DNA from 4 places in the Arthrobacter sp. BGA-UO-ETr-C19 genome. Region 2 is predicted to be linked to each of the others. Evidence: riboswitches for the same ligand, from Rfam matches in the RefSeq annotation. Region 2 holds a riboswitch; each other region holds the start of a gene.

What was found. Region 2 has a riboswitch for cyclic di-AMP ahead of AC57BR_RS02735 (C40 family peptidase). Riboswitches for the same ligand answer to the same signal wherever they lie in the genome.
Region 1: another riboswitch for cyclic di-AMP. It lies ahead of AC57BR_RS01425 (LysM peptidoglycan-binding domain-containing protein); the one in region 2 lies ahead of AC57BR_RS02735 (C40 family peptidase).
Region 3: another riboswitch for cyclic di-AMP. It lies ahead of AC57BR_RS13220 (NlpC/P60 family protein); the one in region 2 lies ahead of AC57BR_RS02735 (C40 family peptidase).
Region 4: another riboswitch for cyclic di-AMP. It lies ahead of AC57BR_RS03345 (aggregation-promoting factor C-terminal-like domain-containing protein); the one in region 2 lies ahead of AC57BR_RS02735 (C40 family peptidase).

What each region holds. Positions count from the first base shown of each region.
Region 1 covers NZ_JCAQPC010000006.1:86,135-89,488, forward strand. The annotation lists gene AC57BR_RS01420 (YybH family protein) at 1-408, opposite strand, end outside; gene AC57BR_RS01425 (LysM peptidoglycan-binding domain-containing protein) at 704-1,651, opposite strand; cyclic di-AMP (ydaO/yuaA leader) riboswitch at 1,655-1,825, opposite strand; gene AC57BR_RS01430 (NAD(P)(+) transhydrogenase (Re/Si-specific) subunit beta) at 1,987-3,354, opposite strand, start outside.
Region 2 covers NZ_JCAQPC010000007.1:145,945-149,298, reverse strand. The annotation lists gene AC57BR_RS02740 (M23 family metallopeptidase) at 4-828, shown strand; cyclic di-AMP (ydaO/yuaA leader) riboswitch at 965-1,134, shown strand; gene AC57BR_RS02735 (C40 family peptidase) at 1,187-1,897, shown strand; gene AC57BR_RS02730 (NlpC/P60 family protein) at 1,999-2,787, shown strand; gene AC57BR_RS02725 (HNH endonuclease) at 3,010-3,354, shown strand, end outside.
Region 3 covers NZ_JCAQPC010000021.1:37,486-40,839, reverse strand. The annotation lists gene AC57BR_RS13230 (GTP pyrophosphokinase) at 1-487, shown strand, start outside; gene AC57BR_RS13225 (SulP family inorganic anion transporter) at 494-1,996, shown strand; cyclic di-AMP (ydaO/yuaA leader) riboswitch at 2,176-2,341, shown strand; gene AC57BR_RS13220 (NlpC/P60 family protein) at 2,345-3,121, shown strand; gene AC57BR_RS13215 (GGDEF domain-containing protein) at 3,316-3,354, opposite strand, start outside.
Region 4 covers NZ_JCAQPC010000008.1:60,245-63,598, forward strand. The annotation lists gene AC57BR_RS03340 (sensor histidine kinase) at 1-1,313, shown strand, start outside; cyclic di-AMP (ydaO/yuaA leader) riboswitch at 1,408-1,571, shown strand; gene AC57BR_RS03345 (aggregation-promoting factor C-terminal-like domain-containing protein) at 1,577-2,470, shown strand; gene AC57BR_RS03350 (bifunctional glycosyltransferase family 2/GtrA family protein) at 2,761-3,354, shown strand, end outside.

The sequences.
Region 1 (3,354 bases), on a different contig from region 2:
GAGGACCTTCGGGTTAGCAGGCGCCGGAGAAAGATGCTCATGAACCGCGAGCACGCTGCCAGACTCCGTCCTGGTGAAAATGATGGTCTCCCTCTCGTGAAGGGTCTCGCTTGTACCGGCCACATCGATGACGGTTTCGACATCGTGGCTGAATACTGCGGTTGGGCCGGCTATCTGGATGTCCGCTTTGGAACTTGCGCACCCTGCGACCCGCCAACCATCCTCGAGCCAGCTCTGCCACAGGGCGCGGTATTCCCCGCGCGAGGTGAGGCGGTCCGGCTCGGAATGGAAGACGAACGTCGCATCAGGCGCGAAACAGTCGAAGTAGTCGTCTGTGTTGGTGGCCGCGAAGGCAGTCATCAGCCTCGTCGCTGCTGCCTCAACCTCGGCGGTGGTGATTAGGTCCACGGGAACTCACTCTCGGCGTGCTTGCAAAGTTTCAGCCGTGACGTGCCCCAGCTCACATCCGGTCAGGCCATCAGTTAACCGCCCGGGTATCCATAGGTCAACAATTGTTGCGTGGAAGTGACTTTTGTTTCAGTTGCCGACCGCCGCCGCGTAGCCGTGGGCGGTCGCGGAGCCGTGTGGCGGGCGCTGAGCAATCTCTCCGGTATTCCAACGGCCACCAAACGCGGCAGCGGCGGGTGCCGATGCACCCGCCGCTGCTGTGTAATGCGTCCCGCCTGTTAGGCGTTCACCCTAATTACGCGTTCACCCGCACGTACGTGGCGCCGGTGAGCCAGGAGGCCGGGTGCACGATGGTTTCGTTGACGCCGTTCATGCCGCTGCTGATGGCCTGCCCGCCGCCGATGTAGACGCCGACGTGTCCGGCGCTGATCATCAGGTCCCCGGGCTGCGGGGCCGAGACCGGAGTGCCGTACTGGTAAAACTGCGCGGGCGCGAGGTCACCCACGGACTTGCCGACGGAGCGCAGTGCCTGTTCCACCAGGACGGTGCAGTCCTGGGTGGCACCGAGCTGCGCCCGGGCGGAGGACACAATGGCTGCGCCAACGCCGCTGGCTGCCGGAGCGGTTGCTGCTGGCGTTATCGACGCGGAGGCGTTGTAGATCCCCATGCCGGTCGGGACAGCCGGGGCCGCAGGGGCTGCCGGCGCGGCAGGAACCTCGGGTACTGCGGGTGCTGCCGGGGCCGCAGGCACTGCGGCTGCGCCCGGCCCGGGGATGAAGATCTGGTCACCGGGGTAAATGACCGAGGCCAGGGACAGGCCGTTCTCTGCCAGAAGTGCATCAAGGCTGACACCGTGCCGTGCTGCGATCGCACCAAGGGTGTCGCCGGGCTCAACGGTGTGCGACGCACCGGCAACAGCAGATCCGCCGCCTGCCGGGGCCGGAGCTGCCGGTGCGGCCGGGGCGGCGAGCGCCTGGCCAGCGACGGACTGGGCAGCGGCGGCCGGCGCGCCCAGCGCCTGGCCGGTGGCGGACTGTGCGGCGGCGTCCGGCGTCTCGGGGGCGTAGGCACCTGCATGGGCGGGTGCACCGGCGCCAAAGAGAAGACCGGAAGCGACGGCGGCGGCGGCCGCCGGCTTGGCAACCGAGGCGGCGTTGGACTTGAGGGAATACGACAGGCCCTGCAGGGCGATGGACGTCGTCGGGGTGGCGCGGTGGCGCGCGGGCGTGAACTTACGTGACATGGTGGATTGCCTCTCCCATGCCTGCGGGGTGAGCTGTCGGGTTCGGATGGGAGTCACCCGGTCCTGCCCGCCTCTAGGCGGAGCGTCTGGACTTAACCCCTAGGCCTTGACTGGCAAGACCGGTAAAAAGGTGGTTCCCCCGTCCCTGCCTGTTGGTGATAGCGAACGGATCCCGGTCAGCGGCAGGGCTCGGCATCTGCCCGGGAATGCCCTGAGCGGAACCAGGGCACCGGCCGAGGCTATCGCACCTCCACACCAAAAGTCACATTTCGGTAACGGCGGGGTGCGGGACGGACCTCCCGGTAACGGGGTACACAGTCCCCGAAGGCCCCACCCTACAGGGCCTTCACCGCCCCCAGCACCTTCGTCAGGGACTCCTTCGCGTCGCCGAACAGCAGCGTGGTCTGCGGCTCGAACATGAGTTCGTTCTCGATCCCAGCGAACCCGGGCCGCATGGAGCGTTTGAGGAACACCACCTGGCGTGCGTCCGCCACCTCGAGGATCGGCATGCCGTAGATGGGCGAGCCGGCGGTGGTCTTCGCTGCGGGGTTCACGACGTCGTTCGCCCCCACCACCAGCGCGACGTCAGCGGTGCGGAACTCGGAGTTGATCTCGCTCATTTCCTTGAGCGATTCGTACGGGACATTGGCTTCGGCGAGGAGCACGTTCATGTGCCCGGGCATGCGTCCCGCCACAGGATGAATGGCGAAGTCCACGCGGATTCCCCGGGCTTCCAGGGCCTGAGCCAGCTCTGCCGCGGTGTGCTGTCCCTGCGCCACGGCCAGGCCGTAGCCGGGAACGATGATCACCCGCTGCGCGTAGCCCAGCAGCACGGCCACGTCCTCCGGGCTGGACGAACGGACCGGACGGTCGCTCACGGCGGTGGATCCCGCCGTCGAACCTCCCCGGAACGCGCCAAACAGGATGCCGGCCACGCTGCGGCCCATGGCCGCGGCCATCGCCCGGGTGAGGATGGTGCCCGACGCCCCCACGAGCGTCCCGGCCACCACGAGGAGCACGTTGCCCAGCACCAGTCCGGACGCGGCAACCGCGAGGCCGGTGAAGGCGTTGAGCAGCGAAATGACAATCGGCACGTCTGCGCCGCCCACCGGCAGCACCAGCAGCACGCCTGCCACCAGGCCCAGCAGCAGGAGCAGCAGCGCCAGCACGAGAGACCCGCCCGTCACCACGGCGGCCGCGGCACCGACGGCGGCGAGCAGCACCGCGCCCATGAGCACCGGCAGGCCGGGGAACACCACGGGGCGGGTGGTCATGAGCTCCTGCAGCTTCGCGAACGTCACGGCTGAGCCGGCGAAGGACACCGCCCCCACCAGCAGGGTGAAGACGACGGCGACGCGCACCCAGGCGTCCTCCGCATGCGGCAGTTCCAGCAGCGCCACGAGGGCGGCGGCGCCGCCGCCCACCCCGTTGAAGAGGGCGACGAGCTGCGGCATCTGGGTCATCTTGACGCGCCTGGCCACGGGGGCGGCCACACCGGAACCGACGGCTATGGCGCCGAGGATCAGGGGGACGTTGTCCAGCCGGGTCGAGAAAAAGACGGTAACGACGGCGACCAGCGCACCGAAGGCGCCGATGAGGTTGCCGCGGCGGGCGGTGCGCGGGGAATTCAGGCCCTTCAGCGCCAGGATGAAGAAGACGGCGGCCGCGAGGTACAGCAGGGCGGTGACGCTGGGGTCGAGGAG
Region 2 (3,354 bases):
TCCATGCAGAATGCCCGGGGCCGCCGCCGCGCGTCCGGTCCCGCTCCGGAGCCGCGCCTCGCGGAGGCCGTTGCCGCGGACCGTCCCCGGGACGCCCAGCGTGAAGCGCGCCGCCGCCGCCGGGGTCCGTTCCGCCAGGTTACGGATTTCGCCTCAGCCAGTGGCGTTGGGCAGAAAGCCGGCGTAGCCCTTGCGGCCACAGGCCTGCTGCTGACAGTTACTGTCCCCGCCACCAGCCCTGTCCTGGCTGCCGGAGAGCAGCAGGGAGGGGCGTCAGCGTCCGCTGCCTCACCGGCCCAGCCGAAGGTATCGGCTGAAGCGGCGGCAAAGATCGACTTCAGCCGCACGTCGGTCTCCACCACCGGTGACCCGGACGGAAAGCTCAAGCAACTCCTGAGTGCCCAGTCGGCCGGCAGCATCAGCCGTTCGGCCTCGGTGGGCACCTTGGGAGGGCCGCTGACCACGCTGGTCAAGTCCTCGCCGTTCGGTTACCGGGTCAGCCCGATCACCGGCGGCGCCGGCGAGTTCCACCGTGGGCAGGACTTCGCCGCCCAGTGCGGCACCGAGGTACTGGCCGCAGCCAGCGGCACGGTGACGTTCGCCGGATGGCACCCCTACGGGGGAGGCAACCGCGTGGTGATCGATCACGGGAACGGCCTGGAGACCACGTATAACCACCTGTCGTCCTCCAGCGTCCAGGTTGGCCAAAAGGTCACCCGGGGCGAAGTGATCGCCCTCAGCGGGACCACAGGGGCCTCCACCGGCTGCCACCTCCATTTCGAAGTGATGGTCAACGGCGACGTCGTTGATCCCACCGGCTGGCTCTGAGGCAAGCCGAGTGAGCACTCTCATTCCTGTGACACGCCGTGACCTGAATGTGACATTGGCTCCGAACTGCTGTACCGTCTAAACCGCGTCAACTTTTCCGAAGTTGACGCTCTTGAGTGGATTGCCTAACTCTGCCACCGCTCAAGGTCCGTTCGCATTACATCGTCTGGCAGGGGCGGGGGAACCAATTTTGGTCTTCGCAAGAAGGCCTTGGGGTTAAGTCGCAATGCTTCCCAGGAAGCGGAGCGGCCGGGTGACTCCCATCCGAATCCGACAGCTCACCTCGCAGGCATTGGGAGAGGCTACCTTCGTGTCTTCACGCCACAATGCCGCGCGCCACCGCGCGCAGACGGTTCGTATGAACCCGTTGGACTCCGTGTCCAAGGCGGTTAGCGCCAATGCCGGCACAGTAGGTCGCCAGGCAGCTGTCATCGCAGCTGCTTCAGGACTCATCCTGAGCGTTGGCATGCCTGCCAACGCAGCCGACGCCAACATTGGTGTTTCCGCCTCCTCGGAGACCGGATCCCAGGCCGCGCAGCTTGCTGTGACCGCCGCGCCCACCGCCACTGTCTCCTTCGAGCGTCCTGCCGTCACTACGGTGGCAGCCCCGGTCGCCGAAACCATCGCTCCGCAGTCGAACGATGAGAGCCAGACGGCCGACGCAGGCCAGGCCGCCAATGAGATCGCAGGTGCGGCCCAGGCCGTCACCGCCAAGTCCACCGATGGTGCGGCCTCCGCCGCAGCTTCCGGACTGGCCGCAATCGCATACACCGGCATCGGCAGCCCCTACGTCTGGGGCGGCACCACGCCCAGCGGCTGGGACTGCTCCGGCTTTACCCAGTGGGTTTACGCTCAGGCAGGCATCAGCATTCCCCGCGTCAACGCGTGGAACGCCATGAAGCCCACCTCCACGCCTGCTCCCGGCGACCTGGTCATGCAGAACGGCGGCGCCCACGTGGGCATCTACGTCGGCAACGGCATGATGATCAGCGCGCTGAACCCCTCGCAGGGCACTCTCCTGCACGCGGTGTCCGCAACGGGCACGTCCGCTTTTTACACCCTTCGCTAAGAATCCGATTCGAGGCGGGCCGGCTTACCCCCAAGATGCCGGCGCGTCGATAACCCATGGCCTGCTACCGCGGGTCCGTGGAACACGAAAGAGAGAAATTAATGACTACTCGTGCGACCATTGCACGGCACCGCGCCGAGGTCACGAAGACCAACTCGCTGGCTGTCATTGCCAAGGCTGTCGGCGACAACGCCGGTGGCGTGGGCCGCCAGGCAGCAGTTATCGCTGCTGCTTCCGGTCTTGTCCTGACCAGCGGCATCGCCGCCAACGCCGCTGAGACCAACGTCCAGCGCGAATCCGCCGCAGCTTCCACGCTGGAGGTCCAGTCCGCTGCGCCGTCCACCATCTCCGCGGCTTCCAGCATCGCCATCTCCTACGAGAAGCCTGCTGTCTCCACCACCCCGGCTCCCGTCGTCGAGGCCCCCAAGCCTGTTGTCAAGGTCCAGGAAGCCGCTCCCGCCGTTGAGGCTGCTCCGGTTGCCGACGCTGCACCGGCAGTCCAGGCCACCGCCGCCGTCGAGACCGCCGCCCCGGCAGCGCCGAAGACCACCGCCGCCAGCGGCAAGGGCGCTGCAATCGCTGCGGCTGCCTACGCGCAGCTGGGCGTCTCCCAGGACTGCACCGCGCTGGCCACCAATGCACTTGCAGCCGTCGGCGTCCACTACCACGGCTGGCCCGCAGGCTACCTGTCCCTCGGCCGCACCGTCAGCGCTGCTGAAGCTCAGCCGGGCGACCTCGCCTACTACCAGAACGGCGGCATGGGCTTGGCCCACATCGCTGTGTACGTCGGCAACGGCCAGGCCGTCCACGGCGGCTGGAACGGCGGAACCACCGCACTGTTCAGCGTCAACGTCGGCTCCGGCCCGGTCTTCATCCGCGTCGGCGGCTAAGACAACCGAAGCGTCACGAAAGAACCCCCGCCGGCTGGCGGGGGTTCTTTTTTGCCTAGCGCCCGCATGAATTTTTGGTGACACGCCATGACGATGCTTGTGTTCGATTCGCTCATCTGCCTAGTGAGTGTTTACTCTTATGGTGTCGATCCATAGCCCGGACATGCAGAGGGCAGCCGGCCCTCGCGCCTCTGCCGGGTGCGGCCGTGAAGAGGTATGTGCATGCGCACACTCGTTCTGAATGCTGGATATGAACCGCTGGCGGTAGTGACCTTCCGCCGGGCGCTGGTCCTTGTGCTCACCGGAAAGGCAAGCGTGGTGGCCGAAGGCGACGATCCTGTCGTCGGGCCGCAGGACATCATGGGCCGTCCGTCCGTGATACTCCTTAACCGCTACATCCGTCCCCGGTACAACATGATCACGGCGGTGAGCAGGCGCGGGGTGCTCCGCCGCGACGGCCACCGGTGCGCCTACTGCGGCAAGGCAGCCCACACCATAGACCATGTCCAGCCTAAATCCCGGGGCGGTGCCGACTCTTGGGAGAACCTTGTCGCCGCCTGCCTCCGC
Region 3 (3,354 bases), on a different contig from region 2:
GCCGCACTTCGACCGCCAGTTCACCGCCACCGCCGCCATGCTGGAGACCGTGGAGACCGCCTTCGCGGACCTGCACGAACGCTACGAGGAGGTCCGGAGCTACTGGGACGTGGACGGTGAGGGCGCCGCGCAGCTCACCCCCAACCGCATCCGTGACGTCTGGCGCACCCTGCTCCCGCACGTAGACCGTAAAGTAGATGACGACTGGGGATGGGCGGCCGAACTCCTGGCGGCCCACGGACTCAAGCAGACCGTCCAGCTTGCCGGACTGCTCAGCGCCAACCGGATCACCGAGGTCCGCCGGGCCCTGGACCACCGCTACTCCCCCGGACCGGACCGCCTGCTGGATGACCTCCTGCTGTGGCAGTACGGCACCAAACACATCGACCTCACCGCCGAGGCGCCCGACGCCGTTCCCCACCCGCGGCGCGACAGCCTCCTGCGGCGGCTGAAGCAGATCGAGCGCTACCGCCAGACCAAGAAATAGAGTTTCATGAAGCCCGAACAGCTCCAGTCCGTCCGGGCCACCCTCCGTTCCCCGCGGCGCCTCAAGACCGAGGCCCTCGCCGGACTGGTGGTGGCCCTCGCCCTCATTCCCGAAGCCATCGCGTTCTCCGTGATCGCCGGTGTGGATCCCCGGATCGGACTGTTCGCCTCCTTCACCATGGCGGTCACCATCTCCTTCGTGGGCGGCCGGCCCGCCATGATCTCGGCCGCGACAGGCGCCGTCGCCCTCGTGATCGCGCCGCTGATGCGCAGCCACGGGCTGGACCACCTGATAGCTGCGGTAATCCTCGCCGGGGTATTCCAGATCCTGCTTGCCATGCTGGGAGTCACCCGGCTCATGCGCTTCATCCCGCGCTCGGTGATGGTGGGCTTCGTGAACGCGCTGGCCATCCTCGTGTTCATGGCCCAACTGCCGGAACTGATCGGGGTTCCGTGGCCCGTCTACCCGCTGGTCGCCGCCGGCCTGTTGATCGTCGTCGGCTTCCGCCGGATTACGACGGCGGTGCCGTCACCGTTGGTGGCCATCGTCCTCCTGACGGTCCTCGCTATAGGGGCCGGGATCGACGTCCCCACCGTCCAGGACAAGGGACAACTGCCGGAAAGCCTGCCCACACTGTTCATCCCTCAGGTGCCTCTGACGTGGGAAACCTTCCAGACCATCGCCCCGTTCTCGCTGTCCATGGCGCTCGTGGGGCTGCTGGAATCCCTGATGACGGCCAAACTGGTGGACGACATCACCGATACCCGCTCCAACAAGACCCGCGAATCCTGGGGACAGGGCGTGGCCAACATCGTCACCGGCTTCCTGGGCGGCATGGGCGGCTGCGCCGTGATCGGGCAGACCATGATCAACGTCAAGGGCTCCGGCGCCAGGAGCCGGGTGTCCACATTCCTCGCGGGCGTCTTCCTGCTGGTACTGGTGGTGACCCTGGGCGACATCGTGGGCCTGATCCCCATGGCGGCGCTGGTGGCGGTGATGATCTTCGTCTCGGCCATCACGTTCGACTGGCACTCTGTTGCACCGGCAACGCTTAGGCGGATGCCAAAATCGGAAACCGCAGTCATGCTGATCACCGTCGGCACGGTGGTGGTCACGCACAACCTGGCGATCGGCGTCGGGGTCGGGGTGCTGGCAGCGATGGCGATGTTCGCCCGCCGGGTTGCCCATTTCGCCACCGTGGAGCGGACGGAAGTAGAGCTCAACGGCCGGACGCTGGCCACCTACACCGTGGACGGCGAACTGTTCTTCGCCTCTTCCAACGACCTCTACACCCAGTTCAACTACGCCCGCGACGCCGAGCCGGACATCGACGGCGTGGTAATCGACCTGCACGCCTCGCACCTGTGGGATGCCTCAACCATCGCCGTGCTGGACGCGGTCACGGAGAAATACCGCAGGCACGGCCGCGAGGTGGAACTGATCGGCCTCAACTCGGCCAGCATCCAGATGCGGGAGCGGCTGGCCGGCAAGCTCAACGCCGCAGAGTGAGGTTCACCACAAAAATCAGACCCCGATCCCTTACCTGACGCGGGCCAATACGAAATGAACGACACGGCCCCGTTACCTTAATGTGACATTGAGCGAAGCCTCCCGTACCGTGAAAAACGTGCCTTTTCACCGACGAGGCACTCCCGCGCTGATTGCCTAACTCTGCCGCAGCCCGAGGAATCAATCGAAGACCCATGTCCGGCAGAGACGGGGAAACCACTTTTCGGCCTGCTTGCAGCGGGCCTTGGGGTGAAGCCGCGCAGTTCCTGACCACGCTCAGGACCGCGGCCGGGTGCCTCCCATCCGAATCCGACAGCTCACCTCGCAGGCATCGGGAGAGGCTTCTTCATGTCGTTCCGCTTTATTTCTGGCCGCCGTGCTGCGGCCGCCCGCTCCAATCCGTTCACCCGCATTGCCTCCGCAAACTCCGGCATCGGCCGCCAGGCAGCCGTGATCCTCGCCGCCTCCGGGCTGGCATTCACGGGCACCGTTGCGGCCAACGCCGGCGGCGCCGCCCCGGCCCAGCCGGCTCCGGCCGCCGCCCCCGAGGCTGCCAGCCAGGTGCAGGCTCCCCTGAACGCTGCCTCCGGCGTCAAGATCGAGTTTGAACGCACCGCGGTCACGTCGGCCCCGGCTCCCGTGGTGGCGGCACCCGTCGTCGAAAAGCCGGTGGTGAAGAAGGCCGCGGCACCTGCCGCCGCCCCCGTCGCTGCCGCCGCGCCCGCCAAGGCTGCAGCAGCACCCGCACCGAAGGTCACCGTCAAGGCTGCGGCACCCGCACCGAAGGTCACCGTCAAGGCTGCGGCAGGTGCCAACGCAACCATGCTCGCTTCGGCCTACGCCCAGATTGGCATCACGCAGGACTGCACCGCCATGGTGGAGAAGGCCCTCGGCGCCGCCGGCATCCACGTGGGCGACCTCGCCCCGATGCAGTTCCTGAGCCACGGCAAGGTAGTCTCCACCCCGCAGCCCGGCGACATGGTGGTGCAGTCCGGCCACGTGGCCATCTACGCCGGCGCCGGCAAGGTCATCAGCGGCGGCATGAACGGCATCAATGCCACCATGGCGCACCCGCTGTCCTGGCTCACTGCCACCGGCCCCGTCACGTTCGTGCGCGCAGCCTAGCAGAGCTGAAAAACCGCCGTGTTCCGCTGCCTTGGGGGCGGCGGAACGCGGCCACCCCCAAGGTGCTCCCACCTTTCTACAAGGACGGTGGAACACACTGGCTATGCCTGATGAAAGACCGCAGCCTCCGGCTGCGAGTCAGGATCGCCGGGTCCGGATTGTCCCCCATGCATTCCGGATCCGGTGCCTGCGGCTCAGCCCCTGACCGTGCGGTTCCGCCCCTGTGATTTCGC
Region 4 (3,354 bases), on a different contig from region 2:
TTGAGAACGGCAATGTCAGCAGCGCGGGCTTCCTGGCCACCGATGCCACCCGCTCCTCGCTGTCGTCGGGGGACAACCAGCTCCTCCTGGGCCTGCGCACCGACGGTGCCCCGGTTGACCGCACGCTTTCGTCCGGCGCCTACCGCCTGATTGCCACGCAGACCCCCTATGGGGACGTCATCGTCACCGGGCTCCCCCTGGCGGAAAAGCAGAACACCCTGACCTCGCTCGTCTGGACCATCACGATTGTCTCGCTGGGCGGACTCGTGCTGATCGGCCTGGCCGGGACGGTGCTCATCCGCCGCACCATGAAACCGCTGGAGCAGCTCTCCGAGGTGGCCACCCAGGTGTCGCGCCTGCCGCTGGACGCCGGTGAGGTGGCACTCGCCGTCCGTGTCCCGCCGTCGAACGCCCATCCCGGAACCGAAGTGGGCAGCGTGGGGCACGCCCTGAACCAGATGCTGGACAACGTCTCCAACGCGCTGGAAGCGCGGCAGGAAAGCGAAATGAAGGTGCGGCAGTTCGTGGCGGATGCCTCCCACGAGCTCCGGACGCCGCTCACCGCCATCCGCGGTTACACCGAGCTGATGCGCATGACCGAAAAGTTCACCCCGGACGGCCAGCGGTCCCTTGCACGAGTGCAGAGCCAGTCGGAGCGCATGACCGCCCTGGTGGAGGACCTTCTGCTGCTTGCCCGGCTCGACGAGGGCCAGCCACTCAAGCTCAGCGACGTCGACCTCACGCAGCTCGTCATCGAGACCGTCAGCGACGAAAAAGTCATGGCGCCGGACCGGGCGTGGCACCTCGATCTTCCGGAGGAACCCGTGTCAGTCCGGGGCGATGCCTCACAGCTGCACCAGGTCCTGGTGAACCTGCTCTCCAATGCCCGCAAGCACACCCCGCCCGGCACCACGGTGACCACCGGCGTGATGCGGTCGGCCGACGGCAGCGCTGTGATTACGGTCACGGACGACGGCGCTGGCATCCCGCCTGAGTTCGTGGACAAAGTGTTCGCGCGCTTCGCCCGCGCAGACGCGTCACGGGCGACGCCGGTGCAGTCGTCCCTGGCGCCGGCAGCCGCAGCGGCTACGGGTTCTGCTGCCGGCAGCGGAACCGCGGGAACGGCCCTCCATACCGCGGCTTCACGGGGAGAACCGGGGGTCGCGTCGGCCGAGGGAACCAGCGGCCTGGGCCTGTCCATCGTGCAGTCCATTGTGGCGGCGCACGGCGGCACAGTGGAGGTCACGTCCCGGCCTGGCCGGACGGAATTTGCCGTCCGCCTGCCCACGCAAGGCGCCGCGCCGGCGTCGTGATGTCCGTTACCTAAATGTGACTTAATCAAAAGCCTCCTGTACCGTCGATAGCGTGCGGCCGCCACTAGGACCGCATGTCCGGATTGACGCCCAGCTCTGCCGCTTCCCGGATTCCGCTAGATCAGGCAGAGGCGGGGGAACCAGAGTCCCGGGCTTTCCGCATCAGCCCTTGGGGTGAAGCCGACACGTGAATTTTCCGTGCGGCCGGATGACCTCATCCGAACCCGACAGCTAACTCCGCAGGTGTTGAGAGGCAATCCACCATGTCTGAATTTAAGACTCAGGCGCGCCCTGAACGCGCCTCCAAGCAGTCCGACAGCAAGATTTCCCGTCACCGCGCCGAGCCTGCCCAGCCTAAGAGTGCATTTGGCCGTTTCGCCGCAGGCCTTCCGTCCTTCGGGCGCCGGGCAGCTGTCCTGACCACCGCCGCCGCCGTGCTCGTTGGTGTCGGCGCCGCCGGCCACGCGGCCGATCAGGCTACGCCGTCCGCCTCCGCGACGTCCGCGGCCACCGCCGACGCGGGGCAGACGCTGAGCTTCGACAAGACGCTGATCTCCGCCCTCCCCGCCCCGTCCGCGGCGTCCATCGCTCCGCAGTCGGCCGCCAAGGAGTCCGCGGCCACGGCTGCGGCGGCAACGAAGGCTGCCGCTGCCAAGGCTGCCGCCGCCAAGACTGCCGCCGCGAAAGCCGCCGCTGCCAAGGCAGCCGCTGCTAAGAATGCTGCCGCGGCCAACGCCGCCGCAGTTGCCAAGGCCCAGGCTGCCGCCACCCAGGCTGCTGCTGCCAAGGCCGCCGCTGCCAAGGCTGCCGCCGCCGCCAGGGCCAAGGCCGCGGCCCCTGTTGCCTTGAACGATCCCGCCGGCGCTCAGGCCTACGCGGCCAGCAAGCTTGGCTCCTTTGGCTGGTCCGCAGACCAGATGCAGTGCCTGAAGCGGCTCTGGACCAAGGAATCGGAATGGCGCACCACGGCCACCAACGCCAGCAGCGGCGCGTACGGCATCGTCCAGTCGCTGCCCGCCGAGAAGATGGCGAGCGCCGGGGCGGACTACCGCACCAACTACCGCACCCAGATCAACTGGGGCCTGGACTACATCAAGGAGCGCTACGACTCCCCGTGCGGCGCGCTGAACTGGCACCTGGCCCACAACTGGTACTGACAGGTTGCCGCGGCCGAACCGGCTGACGGCGAGCATTTCTGCACCTCCAACCCAACTGAGTAGCAGCACAGGGCGTTCCCACGGCTGGGAACGCCCTGTGCTGCTACCTAGTTCTATGGGCTTCCCCGAGTCTTTAGGCTGCCCTGAGGGCTCCTGATCCGCCAGGATCAGGAGCCCTTCGGCGTCCCGGCAGTTCCGGCGCTGGGCAAATTTGGTGCAGAAGCCACTTCCACAGCCCCCGCACAGCTTCGCCCTAAAACCCTCATAACAGGGGCCGCCACTGTTGATGCATGACCATCACTGACCAGGCCTCCGGAAACCAGCCGCACGCACCGCTGCTCACCCAGCCGCACGCGCTCCAGGGAGCCGGTGCGGCCGGACATGCCCCGGCGCAGACCCTCATCAGGCACGCGCGGCGGTCGCCCATCGACACCGCCACCGCGGTCCCGGTCCTGGACGTGACCATCCCGGTCTACAACGAAGAACGCGACCTGGAGGAGTGCCTGCGCCGGCTGCACGCCTACCTGCGCGGTACGTTCCCGCACTCGTTCCGCATCACCGTTGCGGACAACGCGAGCACCGACGGCACGCTCAAGGCCGCCGAGCGGGTGGCCCGGGAACTCCGTGAGGTCACCGTGGTACACCTCGAGGAGAAGGGCCGCGGCAACGCCCTGCGCAAAGTCTGGCTGGCCTCGCCGTCACCCGTCCTGGCCTACATGGACGTGGACCTCTCCACCGACCTGGCCGCACTGGGTCCGCTCCTGGCACCACTCATCTCTGGCCACTCGGACCTGGCCATCGGCACGCGGCTGACCCGCAACTCGCGGGTGGTCCGCGGGCCGAAGCGCGAATTCATCTCGCGCAGCTACAACTTCATGCTCCAG